DNA from 2 places in the Azospirillum sp. TSH20 genome. Region 1 is predicted to be linked to the other one. Evidence: predicted binding sites of a transcription regulator. Region 1 holds the regulator's gene; the other holds the start of a gene.

Region 1 (7,077 bases):
CCGGGTCTGCTGTCCCCGTGGCGGGTGCCACGGGCGCTCGCGGGCTCCCCTTCAATTGAAGGGATACCGCCGGTCGGGAGTTTCACCCTGCCCTGAGAACAAGCATATGTCGCCGCCCGTTTGCGGACGGCGGCCTCAGCTTCGTGGGCGGAGTGGTGTCTGTCAAGGGTGCGGGTGACGGGTGCGCACAGGCTTTACGGACAAACCTTCCGCACCGTCTCAACCAGCTTTTCCGGGTTGAACGGCTTCACCAGCCAGCCGGTGGCGCCGGCTTCGCGGCCGGCGGACTTCTTGGCGGGGTCGGCTTCGGTGGTCAGCAGCAGGACCGGGGTGGCACGGTTGAGGGCCGAGGCGCGGATGGCGCGGGTCAGCGCCAGCCCGTCCAGGCCCGGCATGTTCAGGTCGGTGATGATGCAGTCGAACTTGCGCTGGTTGACGAGCGCGAGGCCGGCATTGCCGTCCGACGCCTCCGCCACCTCATAGCCGGCGCCTTTCAGCGTGAAACCGACCATGTCGCGGATGGTCTTGGAATCGTCGACGGTCAGAACGCTTTTGGGCATGAACGCGGCTCCGCTTATACGGCCGAAAGAATTAAGGGGAAAGCCCTAGGCAATTTCCCGTCCACCGTCAACCGCTGGCATCCCCTATCCCGGCAACAAAAAGCCCCCGGCCCGGCGGCTGAACCGCTGAACCGGAGGCTTTGCCGAGGCTATATTGTTACGCCTTCGTATCGACGTGCTGGCCGCCGGCGTCACCGCCCTTGGCGACGCCGACCATCGCTTCGCGCAGCAGGCGGCCGTGGATGGTGTAGCCGGGCTGAAGGACCTGGACGACGGTGCCGGCGGCCTTGCCGGTGTTCTCGATCTCGAACATCACCTGATGGAAGTTCGGGTCGAACGGCTCGCCGGCCGGGTCCAGCTTCTTGATGCCGGCGCGGTCGAAGGCGGCGAACAGCTGGCGTTCGGTCGCCTCGACGCCGACGGCGAGGCCCTTCAGCATCTCGTCCTGCTCGCGGCCCTCGGCCGGGACGGCGTCCAGCGCGCGGCGCAGGTTGTCAGCGACCGACACCAGTTCCTTGGCGAAGCTGGACACGGCGAACTTGCTGGCGTCCTCGCGGTCGCGCTGGGCACGGCGGCGGGTGTTCTCCGTCTCCGCCATGGCGCGCAGAAGCTGGTCCTTCAGGCTGGCGACCTCGGCTTCCAGCTTGGCGACGCGGTCCTCGGGCGAGCCGGTTTCCGCAGCGTTGGCGGCGGCGGTCTCGGCGGTGGCCTCGGTCGGCTCCACCGTGGCGTCGGAGGGCTTGTTCTGCTCTTCGCTCATGGTTTTCTCAATTCTTGCTTCGTCAAAAGGCGGAGTGAGTGAGGGAGGCGGCGCTCAGCCAATCAGCCGGCTGACCACCTTGGCGGTGTAATCCACCAGCGGAATGATGCGGGCGTAATTGATGCGGGTCGGGCCGATGACGCCGATGGCGCCGATCACCTGTTCCCGGCTGTTCTGGAAGGGGGAGATGATCATCGAACAGCCGGAATGGCTGAACAGCACATTCTCCGCGCCGATGAAGATCTGCACGCCGTCGCCGCGCCCGGTGGCGTCCAGCATGCGCAGCATCGTCTCCTTGGTCTCCAGCGCCTCGAACAGGCCGCGCACCCGCTCCAGGTCGGAGAGCGCGGTGACGTCCTCCAGCAGGCGGGACTGGCCGCGGACGATCAGCTGGCCGGCGTTCGACCCGCCGCTGCCGGCCCAGGTGGCCAGACCGGCGGCGACCACCTTGCGCGACAGCTCGTCCAGCTGGGTCTTCTGCTGCTCGATCTCCTGCAGGACCTCCTGCCGCGCCTCGTCCAGCGTGCGGCCGGCGAGCTTGGCGCTGAGGAAGTTCGACACCGTCTGCAGGGTGGAGGTCGGCACCCCCATCGGCACCTCGATCACCCGGTTCTCGACCAGACCGTCCTCGTTCACCAGGACGACCAGGGCGCGGCCGGGGCCGAGCGACACGAACTCGATATGCTTCAGCGGCCGGTCGGTCTTCGGCGCCACCACCAGCCCGGCGCAGTGCGACAGGCCGGACAGCATGGTCGACGCCTCGCCCAGCACGTCGGCGAAGGCACGGCCGGAGGCGGAGCATTTCGCTTCGATCGAGGCGCGCTCGTCCTCGGTCAGCGACCCGATCTCCAGCAGGCCGTCGACGAACATGCGCAGGCCGGCGTCGGTCGGGATGCGGCCGGCCGAAGTGTGCGGGGCGTAGAGCAGCCCCTGCTCCTCCAGGTCGGCCATCACGTTGCGGATGGTCGCGGGCGACAAGGCCATGCCAAGCCGCCTGGAGATCGTGCGCGAGCCGACCGGTTCGCCGGACGCGACATAGGCGTCGACGATCAGCCGGAAAATCTCGCGCGATCGCTGGTTCAGCTCGTTGATCATGGGCTAGGGCGGTCGGGCTCTGTTCGGGCTGGTCGGCTACGGAACGGGAGTTCCGTCAACCGGTCCGAATTTAGGCAGGTCCGACCGCCGAATCAACGTGCGGGGCGAAGAAGCCCCGCCACCATGCGACCGCGTGACGCCCCTTACTGCTCCGCCAGGAAGCTGCGGTACTGCGTGGCGATGGCGGCGACCGCCGCCTCGTACAGCTGCCGGCCATGCTCCGGACGGGCGAGACCGGGGGCGGAGCCGATGCGGCCGTCGGGATAGCGGCGGCGGAAGTCGCGGGCGTCGTGGAAGCCGCCGGCCGGCGCCTGTTCCGGCTCCAGCGCCGCGGTCTTGATCGAGTCGGGATAGGCGTACTGGGTCAGCGACACCTCGCTGGGGGTGGCGTGCGAGCCCTCCTTGCCCTGGTACAGCTCACGCGACAGGCGGGCGACCTCGCCATTCTCCCACCAGCTCACCAGGGCGCAACGCAGGTCCGGCGCGTCGCGGCCGCGCAGCGCCCGGTTCTCCGCATGGATCTCGTAGAAGGCGGCGCGAACGGTGGCGATGTTGCCGCCATGGCCGTTGACGAAGAAGAAGCGCTCGAACCCGTGTTCGGCCAGCGAGCCGACATAGTCGCGCAGCAGGGCGATCAGCGTCGACGGCTTCAGCGTCATCGAGCCGGGGAATTCCATATGGTGCACGGCCATGCCGACCGGGATGGTCGGGCCGACCAGCGCACCGGTGGCGTCGCCGACGCCCTTGGCGATGACCTCGGCACAGATGGCGTCGGTGCCAACCAGCCCGTTCGGCCCATGCTGCTCGGTCGAGCCGATCGGCATGATGATGCCCTTGGAGGTCTTGAGGTAGGTTTCGACCTCGGCCCAGGTGCTCAGGTGAAGCTGCACGGTGGCGGATCCTTTTCGACGATGCGTGCCGGGAATGCGGCCGGGAATGCGTTGGCCCTCATGTTAGGCGGCCAAACGGCCGCGACAACCGCTCCCTGCGCCGGGCGGGCATGACGGGGCCGTGACGATGACCGCTCTCATCCCGCGCTGGCGCATTGCTCCGGCGATGACTACAATCGCGTGCAATTTGCCCGCTCGGGCGTCTGTTTCGGGGTGCGGTTGTGGTTGCGCGCGTCAACACGGTGGCGTTCCAGGGCATCGAGGTGCTGGGGATCGACGTCCAGGTCCAGATGTCCGGCGGAATCGTCGCCTTCACCGTCGTCGGCCTGCCCGACAAGGCGGTGGGCGAAAGCCGGGAGCGGGTGCGTGCCGCGCTGCATGCGCTGGGGCTGGCGCTTCCGGCCAAGCGCATCACCGTCAACCTTGCCCCCGCCGACGTGCTGAAGGAGGGCAGCCATTTCGACCTGCCGATCGCGCTCGGCCTGCTGACGGTGATGGGGGTTCTGCCGGATGCGGAGATCGCCCGCTATGTGGCGCTGGGCGAACTGGCGCTGGACGGCGCGCTGACCCCGGTGGCCGGCGTGCTGCCCGCCGCCATCGACGCGTTGGCCAACGACCGCGGCCTGATCTGCCCGGCGGTCTGCGGCGGCGAGGCGGCCTGGGCCGGTCCCGATCTGGACGTGCTGGCGCCGGCCAACCTGCTGGCCCTCATCAACCATTTCAAGGGCACCCAGGTGCTGACCCCGCCCAAGCCGCGGCTGCAGGAACAGGACGCGCCGCCGCCCGACCTGCGCGACGTGAAGGGCAACGAGACCGCCAAGCGCGCGCTGGAGGTTGCCGCCGCCGGATCGCACAACCTGCTGATGATCGGGCCGCCCGGTTCCGGCAAGTCGATGCTCGCCGCCCGCCTGCCCGGCCTGCTGCCGCCGCTCGACCCGGCGGAGGCGCTGGAGGTGTCGATGATTCACAGCGTCGGCGGGCTGCTGGAGGGCGGGCGTCTGCTGCGCCAGCGCCCCTACCGCGCGCCGCACCAGTCCGCCAGCCTGCCGGCGCTGGTCGGCGGCGGCACGCGGGCCAAGCCGGGGGAAATCTCCCTGGCGCACCAGGGCGTTCTCTTCCTCGACGAACTGCCGGAGTTTCCCCGCGCCCTGCTGGAGGCGTTGCGCCAGCCGCTGGAGACCGGCAAGGCGGTGGTCAGCCGTGCCAACCATCATGTAACCTATCCGGCGCGCGTGCAACTGGTGGCGGCGATGAACCCCTGCCGCTGCGGCCATCTCGACGATGCCTCGCTCGCCTGCGCGCGGGCGCCGAAATGTGCAGCAGATTATCAATCTAAAATTAGTGGGCCGCTGTTCGACCGTATCGACTTGCACATCGACGTGCCGGCGGTCAGCCCGGCCGACCTCAGCCTGCCGCCGCCGGCGGAGGGCAGCGCCGACATCGCCGCCCGCGTCGCCGTCGCCCGCGCCATCCAGGCGGAACGCTATGGCGGCTTCGGTCCTTACCCGGCCGGCCGGGCTGTGCGGACGAATGCCGAGGCCGATGGCGAACTTCTGGAGAAGGTGGCCTCCCCCGACGCCCCCGGCCGCGCCCTGCTGACCGAGGCGGCGGAGCGGCTGAAGCTGTCGGCCCGCGGCTACCACCGCGTGATGCGGGTGGGGCGGACCTTGGCCGATCTGGACGGGGTCGAGGGGGTCAAGCGTCGCCACATCGCCGAGGCGCTGAGCTACCGGCGGATCGCGCCGGGGCGGTAGCGGTCCGGCCGATCATCTGCCGCAACCGCCGTTCGAGCCCGCGGCCATATTTCACCACGGTGCCGGCCCACAGCCGGTTCTGCCAGTTCACCGCGGCCCGGCGATTGACGAAGAGGACGTCGGTGTTGTCCAGGGAGAATGGCAACATATGGAATCCCAGGGACCGCATCCGCTGTTTCACCGCCTCCACCGCCGGTCGCATTTCGGGATAGAAGAAGTCGTGGAATTCGACGGTGATCTGGTCGATGTCCGAAAATTCCTCATCCGCAGCGGCCGCGAACATGTCCAATTCGGCACCCTCGATGTCGACCTTCAACAAGGCGATGCGGCCGATGCCGCAGCGGCGCCGGAACTCCGCCAGGGTCATGGCTTCGGCCCGGATGGTCCGAATCGCCTGTTCTGCCGGAGAACGGTTGAAGCCGCTCGCACAGCGGTCCGGATAGACATGGATGTCCAGGCTGCCCGATGCGCCGGAAATCGCAACCTGCTGAAGCGTCAGCCTGGGATGTCGGGCGATCTGTTCGGCACATTCGGGAACAGGCTCGGCTGAAAAGACCTTGCAGCCATACCGCTCGATGACGGCGTGCGCGAATTTTCCCTCGTTGCAGCCGAAATCGACCACAACAGAGTTTTCATTGATCAAAGAAAAGAATGTGTGTTCGCAAATGCGGTCTAACTTGATCATTTTTTATTTTCCCATTTCCCCACCCATTAATTGCAAATTTTTATTTTCTTAGTGTTATGCTTCTTGATCTTTATCTATCTGCTCTTCCCTGAACTTACGGCCCCTCGAACACCGGCGGCTTGCTCGCCCCCGGACAGACGGTCGCCGGCACCGACTCCTGCTCCACGAAGGTCACGGCGGCGGCCATGGCGCAGTCTTCGCTGGATGTTACGATGTGGCTGGCGGCGCGGAAGACCAGATGGCGGCTCTTCGGCAGGGTGGCGGCGGCACGGTCGCCCCAGTCCGGCGGGGTGACGGGGTCGTAGGCTCCGGACAGCAGCAGGACCGGCACCGGGCTGGCGACCGGCAGGCGCTCGGCCGGTTCCTGATGGCCGGCGGGCCAGAGACGGCAGACGCGCCGGCCCGGATCGTCGGCGGCGACAAGCCCATAGGGGGCATAGCGGCGGGCGTTGTCGGCGCGCTTCTGCGGATCGGCGGTGTTGACCGACTCACGGCATTCGACGGAAAAGGCCAGCCCGTCGGCGACCTCCGGATCGCCCAGCCAGTTGGTCGGCGCCCATTCGGCAAGGGTGGCGTATTGGCCGCGGATGGCGCGGTCGAGCATGATCGGCAATGCCGGCACCGCTTCGCTGATCGCCATCGCCTCCAGCCCGGCGGCGATGATCGCTCCGCCGGTCAGCCGCAGGGCACGGCGCGTCTCATGATCGCCGACGACGATGTCGACGGGATTGCGGTCCAGCCGTTCGACCAGGGAGAGGAAGCGCTTCTCCAGGTCGGGAAAGGCGGAGCGGCAGGTCCGGTTGGCGGCGCAGTCGTCGAACAGCCGGCGGTAGGCACGCTGGGCCAGCCCGGCCGTCTCCTCCTGCGCGTTGACGTCGGGCGGGTAGATGCTGTCGAACACGGCGGTGCGGACGCGGCCGCCCTGCCGCCGCAGGATCTCCAGCCCGACGCGCGTGCCGTAGGACACCGCGAACAGGTTCACGCGCTGGGCGCCCAGCGCCGTCGCAATGTCCAGCGCATCCTCCGCCGCGACGGGGGTGGAAAACTGCGTGGTATCCAGCCCGGCCGCCTCCAGCCGCGCGATGCAGGCGCTGATTGCGGAGCGTTCCGCCGCCGACCGCTGCTCGCGCGTCTGCGGCCGGCTGCCGCGGGCGTCGACGGCGTCCAGCTCCGGGCAATCGGTGTCCGGCTCCGCCCGGCCGACGCCGCGCGGGTCGAACAGGATCAGGTTGCGGGTGCGGCGGAAGGGCGCCGACAGCTCCCACCACACCTCCATCCGCTCTTCCGTCGCCTCGCCGGTGCCGAAGGGGGAGGCGCCGGGACCACCCTCCAG
Region 2 (7,077 bases), on a different contig from region 1:
CTGGCGCTGGCTGTGCCGGTGGTGCAGGTGATCGCCAGCGGCCGGCTGATGCGGCAGGGCACCCTGCTGAAAAGCCCGACCGCGCTGGAACGGCTCGCCGCCATCGACACGGTGGTGTTCGACAAGACCGGCACTTTGACCGAAGGGCGCCCGGTGCCGCAGCTGGACGGATTGCCGGCGGAGGATCTGGCGCTGGCGGCCTCGCTCGCCGCGGCAAGCCGCCATCCGCTGGCCCGCGCGCTGGCCGCCGCCGCTCCGGAGGTTCCGGTGGCTGCCGGTGTGCGCGAGATCGCCGGCGCCGGCCTGTCCTTGCAGACGGCGGACGGCGAGGTGCGGCTGGGCAGCCGCCGTTTTACCGGCGCGCCGTCGGATGCCGAGGATGCCGCCGGTCCGGAGCTGTGGCTGGCCCGTCCGGGCGAGGAGCCGCGCCGGATCGTCTTCCTCGACGCCCCGCGTCCGGATGCCGCCGCCGTGGTGACGGCGCTGAAGGCGCGCGGGCTGGAGGTGAAGCTGCTGTCGGGCGACCGCAAGGGCGCGGTGGCGGCGGTGGCGGAGCGGCTGGGCATCGCCGATTGGCGGGCAGAGCAGACGCCGGCCGACAAGACCGCGGCGCTGGCGGACCTGGCGGCGGAGGGCCGCACCGTGCTGATGGTCGGCGATGGGCTGAACGACGCCCCGGCGCTGGCCGCCGCCGCGGTGTCGATGTCGCCCTCCACCGCGGTGGACGTCAGCCAGACCGCCGCCGACGTGGTGTTCCAGGGCCGGCTGCTGCGCCCGATCGTCGAGACGGTGGAGGTCGCCCGTCGGTCCGGCCGTCTGGTGAAGCAGAATTTCGGCATCGCGCTGGTGTATAACCTGTGCGCCGTGCCGCTCGCGATGGGGGGGCTGCTGACGCCGCTGCTGGCGGCGCTGGCCATGTCGTCCTCGTCGCTGATCGTCATTCTCAACGCGCTGCGGCTGGCCCGCGGCGCCGTCGTCAAGGATCTTCCCGTGCGGGACATCGCCGCGCGGGAAGCGTCGGGTAAGGATTCGGGTGATGGACGAGCTTCTCTATCTGATCGCGATCGCGCTGAGCCTGGGCGGTCTGGGGCTGGGGGCCTTTCTGTGGGCGCTTAAATCCGGTCAGTTCGACGATCTGGACGGGGCGGCCCACCGCGTGCTGTTCGACGATGATCTGCCGCCGCCCGCCCGCGCCGGACATGAGGCTGCCAAGCCGGCGGAGGCCGGGCGCGGGCAATAGGCCCACATTCTGTACGGGCAATGAAAGGGACGTATGCGTGCGAGGTTGCGATTCCGAGCGATTGCCACCAATATGAGCGCATGCGGAATGAAAGGCTGGGTTCGTCCATGCCACCCTTCGATATGGTCCGGGCTCGCGATAAGAGCGCTGCGACGGAAATGAATCCCTGCGGGGCCTGTCCCGTGCGCAGCCTGACGGTGTGCGCCGCGCTGGAACCCGAGGAATTGCGCCGTCTTGCCGACATTCTGCAGAATGTGCGCATCGACGCCGGCCACACCCTGTTCGCCGAGGGTGACGCCGCCGACGCGCTCTACAACGTCACGTCGGGCACGGTGAAGCTGTACAAGCTGCTGCCGGACGGGCGTCGCCAGATCACCGGCTTCCTGGTGACCGGCGATTTCCTGGGGCTGGCCGTCAACGACAGCTATGCCTACACCGCCGAGTCGGTGACCAGCGCCTCGCTCTGCCGCTTCCCGCGCAAGAAGATCGACGCGCTGCTGGAGGAATTCCCCAAGATGCAGCGGCGCCTGTTCTCCATGGCGTCGAACGAGCTGGCCGCCGCGCAGGACCAGATGCTTCTGCTCGGCCGCAAGACGGCGAAGGAGAAGATCTGCTCCTTCCTGCTGATGCTGTCGCAGCGCGCCGCCCGCCGTGGCCACAAGGAAAACCCGGTCTTCGTGCCGATGAGCCGCGCCGACATCGCCGACTATCTGGGCCTGACCACCGAAACCGTCAGCCGCACCTTCACCCAGCTGAAGACCGCCGGGGTGATCTCGCTGCAGGAAGGCAACAAGGTCCTGATCGCCGACCTCGACGCGATGTACGATCTGGCCGAGGGGGCGTGACGCGCAGCCTCGCGCTTTTGCGGGGTGCGGGCGTGTTCGACAAATTCTCCACGGATGTCACGGATTTAAACACGGATGTCACGGATGTTCTTCCGCAAGGCCTTGGCCTTCCGAAGAGCAGCCGCCTTGGCAAGTCATGAAAAAATCCGTGTAATCCGTGTATAAATCCGTGACATCCGTGTAGATCTTGCCAGGCATCTCTGCGCGCTGGCAAGAATACAGCCAGCGCGCGTTACTCCCTACCGATCGACCGCAGTTCGAACAGCAGCCACACCAGCATCGACACCACGAGGATCGCGCCGGCCTGATGGGCGGCGGCGATGGGAATCCACACCACGGTCAGCAGCGTGGCGATGCCCATGGCGATCTGCAGCAGGACCATGGCGCCCGACGCCAGCGCCGCGCGGCCGGCGCGGCCGGGAAGGCGGGCATTGAGGACGCGGGCGGCCAGCACCAGCACCACCACGCCGGTCAGGATCGCCAGCACGCGATGGATCAGCTGGATCGCCGCGGTGTTCTCGAACGGATTGATCCACCAGGGGGTCAGCGTGTCGACCTCCGGCGGGATCCAATGGCCGGCCATCAGCGGGAAGGTGTTGTAGGCGAAGCCGGCATCCGATCCGGCGACGAAGGCGCCCCAGACGATGGTCACGGCGACCATCCCCAGCGCCCAGCGGGCGTGGCGGCGCAACGGCGCCGATTCCGGCCGCCAGCCGGCGAGCGGCAGCGGATCGAGCAGGCCCAGCGCGGTGCGCAGCAGCAGGGCATAGATCAGGATCGCGGTGCTGAGATGCAGGGCCAGCCGGTAATGGCTGACGTTCGGCGAATCGACCAGCCCGCTCTTCACCATGAACCAGCCGATGCCGCCCTGCAGCCCGCCCAGCAGGAACAGCCCGGCCAGCTTCGGCCACAGCTCGGCCGAGATGCGGCCCTGCATCCAGAAGCGCAGGAAGGGGATCAGGAAGACGAAGCCGATCAGCTGGCCCCACAGCCGGTGGAACCACTCCCACCAGAAGATCGACTGGAAACCGGCCAGATCCATGTGGCTGTTGTAGATGCGGAATTCCGGCGTCGCCTTGTACAGGTCGAAGACGCGGTTCCATTCCGCCGAGGACAGCGGCGGCAGGATGCCGATCAGCGGCTTCCACTCCACCATCGACAGGCCGGATTCCGTCAGCCGGGTGATGGCGCCGATCACGGCCATGGCCAGCACCATGGCGGCGCAGACCAGAAGCCAGACGGCGATCGGCCGGTTCGGGTTGGGGCGAGTTGCGGCGGCGAGGCTGTCGGAGGCGAAGGCGGTCAAGGCGGCATTCCGGAGCACGGCGGTGGGATGTTCGCCAATGTGGTGCGAACATCCCGTCCCGTCAAACGCCTCTTGTCAGGCGCCTCTTGCCCCGTGCCCGCCGGGACGGCGGATCAGACGGTGCCGTCGGCGGTGGTCACCCCGGTCTGGGGCTGGGCGGTCTGGCCCTGGAACAGCGCCTCTTCCGCCGCGCGGCGGGCGACGAGGCCTGCCAGCTTGGTCGGCTTGCCGTTCACCGTGGCATAGACCCAGCGGCCGAACTGGTCGGCGGCCCCGGCGTAATCGCCGGCATTCAACAGCTTCAGCAGGGTCGAGCTTTGCAGGCTGCCGGCGCCCAGATTGAAGACGAAGGAGGACAGGGCGCCGCGCTGGTCGTCGTTCAGCGCCACCTTCACCAGCCCGTCGACGCGGCCCGCCGCCTCGGTCAGGTCGGAGGCGAGAAAGGCGTCGGCCTGCTCGGCGGTGATGGTCTGGCCCATCTTCACCCCGGCGGTGTGGCCGTAACCGATGGTGGGAACGCCGGCCGGGCAGAGATAGGCGTTGAGGTACAGGCCCTCGAAATGCTTCACGAGATCGACCGCGGCTTGGCAGACCGGCTTGGTGGTCATGGATGCTAACTCCCGGTTGGCGCGCCGGGCGGACACCATCCGCCCGCAACGGGAGTGATCCTATGCGAGATACGCGCTTAGCGGGAAGGATAGAATGCAAATTGTCGTAATTCGCCGCAAGTCCATCGGATGGGCTGCCGGAGAGTCAGGGTGTCAGCGTCTGCGCGGCGCCGAACAGCACGAACAGGGCGAACAGCAGCGCGAACAGCCCGGCAATGGTCGTGACCTCCAGCAGCGCCTCCACCAGCCGGCTCTCACGAGTCCGCCAGTCCACCGCCTTCCGCTTCGCCGCCATCGTCCCCTCCACCTCTGCAGCCCCGGTATTCGCTAAAATTTTAGCGAATACCGGGGCGTGGTGCTGTGACGGCAGTCACAGGGGGGTGAAAGGGCGCCGGCCGGGATCAGTGAAGGCGGAAATCGGCGGCGACGTGGCGAAGCTCGCCGGGGGTGATCAGGGTCTGGCTCGCCAGCCGCACCGAATGCAGCTTGCCATCCAGATTGCGCTGCCAGAAATCGAGGAAGCGGCGCAGCACCGGATAGTCCGGTGCCTGGTCCAGCTCCTGCCACAGGTAGGACTGCAGCAGGCCGGGATGGTCCGGCATATGGTAGAGAATCTCGGCGGTGGTCAGGCGGAAATCGCGGAGCTGGAGGCTGAGATCGGCCATGCGCGGTCTCCCGTTCGGTGGGGGGATCGGGTGGGTCTGGCGGTGTCCGGTTCCTTCCGGTGCCGTTCCGGCATGGAGGCAGGCGCCGGAACGGTCGGGTCCTTCGTGACCGTTTGAAGAAATCTTGCCGCGGAGCGGGTCGGGGTGCAACGGAAAACATCCAGCGCTTTCAGTGTGTTAGCAGCATGTTTCGGTGAGTGCTGCCGGCATTCGCGACAAATTCCGAAATGAGCCTCTTGAATCCCCAAACCGCTTCTATTAGCTGTCTGGCACTCGCCGGGTGGGAGTGCTAACAGCCGCCGCCCGCGCCAATTCACGTCAGTCAGAACCAAGCCTTGATCCAAGGAGGCATTCCATGAAGTTCCGCCCGCTGCACGACCGCGTCGTCGTCAAGCGTCTGGAGTCCGACACCAAGACCAAGGGTGGGATCATCATCCCCGACACGGCCAAGGAAAAGCCGCAGGAAGGCGAGATCATCGCCGTCGGCCCCGGCGCCCGTGACGAGTCGGGCAAGGTCGTGGCGCTGGACGTCAAGGCCGGCGACCGTATCCTGTTCGGCAAGTGGTCGGGCACGGAAGTGAAGATCGAAGGCGTCGATTACCTGATCATGAAGGAATCGGACATCATGGGCGTCATCGAGGCCTAAGTCCTCCGCCCGTATCCTTCGAAATTTACAAGTTAAAGGAATCGAGACATGGCTGCCAAAGACGTCAAGTTCGGCCCCACCGCGCGCGAAAAGCTGCTGCGTGGCGTTGACATCCTCGCCGACGCCGTGAAGGTCACGCTGGGCCCGAAGGGCCGCAACGTCGTGATCGAGAAGTCCTTCGGCGCTCCGCGCATCACCAAGGACGGTGTGTCGGTCGCCAAGGAAATCGAACTGTCGGACAAGTTCGAGAACATGGGCGCCCAGATGGTCCGCGAGGTCGCCTCGAAGACCAACGATCTGGCCGGTGACGGCACCACCACCGCCACCGTGCTGGCCCAGGCCATCGTCCGCGAAGGCGTGACGAAGGTCGCCGCCGGCCTGAACCCGATGGACCTGAAGCGCGGCATCGACATCGCCGTCGCCGCCGTCGTCGCCGACATCCAGGCCCGCGCCAAGAAGGTCACGACCAACGACGAGATCGCCCAGGTCGGCACCATCTCCGCCAACGGCGAAGCCGAGATCGGCAAGATGATCGCCCAGGCGATGGAGCGCGTCGGCAACGAGGGCGTCATCACGGTGGAAGAGGCCAAGAGCCTGGACACCGAGCTGGACGTCGTCGAGGGCATGCAGTTCGACCGCGGCTACCTGTCGCCGTACTTCATCACCAACGCCGACAAGATGATCGCGGATCTCGAGAATCCGTACATCCTGCTGCACGAGAAGAAGCTGTCGGGTCTGCAGCCGCTGCTGCCGGTCCTGGAGTCGGTCGTGCAGTCGTCGCGTCCGCTGCTGATCATCGCCGAGGACATCGAGGGCGAGGCGCTGGCCACCCTGGTCGTCAACAAGCTGCGCGGCGGCCTGAAGATCGCCGCCGTGAAGGCCCCGGGCTTCGGTGATCGCCGCAAGGCGATGCTGGAGGACATGGCCATCCTGACCGGCGGCCAGGTCATCTCGGAAGACCTCGGCATCAAGCTCGAGAACGTCACGCTCGACATGCTGGGCACCGCCAAGAAGGTCGTGATCTCCAAGGAGACCACCACGATCGTCGACGGCGCCGGCGAGAAGGCCGACATCGAAGCCCGTTGCGGCCAGATCCGCGCCCAGGCCGAGGAGACCACCTCGGACTACGACCGCGAGAAGCTGCAGGAGCGTCTGGCCAAGCTGGCCGGCGGCGTCGCGGTCATCCGCGTCGGCGGTGCGACCGAGGTCGAGGTGAAGGAGCGCAAGGACCGCGTTGACGACGCCATGCACGCCACCCGCGCCGCGGTGGAAGAGGGCGTGGTCGCCGGCGGTGGTTCGGCCCTGCTGTACGCCGGCAAGGCTCTGGACAAGCTGGTCCCGGCCAACGACGAGCAGCGCGTCGGCATCGACATCATCCGCCGCGCCCTGCAGGCCCCGGTCCGTCAGATCGCCTACAACGCGGGCACCGACGGTTCGATCGTGGTCGGCAAGCTGCTGGACCAGAACGATGCCAACTTCGGCTACGACGCCCAGAAGGGTGAGTTCACCGATCTGGTCGCCGCCGGCATCATCGATCCGGTGAAGGTGGTTCGCACCGCCCTGCAGGACGCGGCCTCGATCGCCGGCCTGCTGATCACCACCGAGGCGATGATCGCCGAGAAGCCGGAGAAGAAGGCTGCTCCGGGCGGCATGCCGGGTGGCATGGGCGGCATGGACGACATGGGCTTCTAATAGCCCACCGTTCGACCGTTCAATGGTTCGGAAAGGGGCGCCTCCGCAAGGGGGCGCCCTTTTCCTTTGCCCGAG

What was found. Region 1 encodes HrcA, which represses chaperone genes, less so after heat shock. Its sites were predicted from a motif close to GTTAGCACTCNCCNNNGGNGAGTGCTAAC; they were not measured.
Region 2: a site for HrcA is predicted at 4,930-4,958, ahead of groES (co-chaperone GroES). Genes of this name have one in related genera too.

What each region holds. Positions count from the first base shown of each region.
Region 1 is NZ_LGQU01000042.1:20,937-28,013, reverse strand. Features, by position in the region: FMN riboswitch at 1-104, opposite strand, end outside; gene TSH20_RS11550 (response regulator) at 195-560, opposite strand; gene grpE (nucleotide exchange factor GrpE) at 718-1,320, opposite strand; gene hrcA (heat-inducible transcriptional repressor HrcA) at 1,375-2,415, opposite strand; gene TSH20_RS11535 (creatininase family protein) at 2,559-3,305, opposite strand; gene TSH20_RS11530 (YifB family Mg chelatase-like AAA ATPase) at 3,527-5,059, shown strand; gene TSH20_RS11525 (FkbM family methyltransferase) at 5,001-5,744, opposite strand; gene TSH20_RS11520 (alpha/beta fold hydrolase) at 5,839-7,077, opposite strand, start outside.
Region 2 is NZ_LGQU01000027.1:35,073-42,149, reverse strand. Features, by position in the region: gene TSH20_RS08545 (heavy metal translocating P-type ATPase metal-binding domain-containing protein) at 1-1,116, shown strand, start outside; gene ccoS (cbb3-type cytochrome oxidase assembly protein CcoS) at 1,037-1,240, shown strand; gene TSH20_RS08535 (cyclic nucleotide-binding domain-containing protein) at 1,423-2,085, shown strand; gene TSH20_RS08530 (COX15/CtaA family protein) at 2,318-3,391, opposite strand; gene TSH20_RS08525 (lysozyme) at 3,505-3,999, opposite strand; gene TSH20_RS34910 (hypothetical protein) at 4,145-4,294, opposite strand; gene TSH20_RS08520 (usg protein) at 4,401-4,664, opposite strand; gene groES (co-chaperone GroES) at 5,020-5,310, shown strand; gene groL (chaperonin GroEL) at 5,359-7,002, shown strand.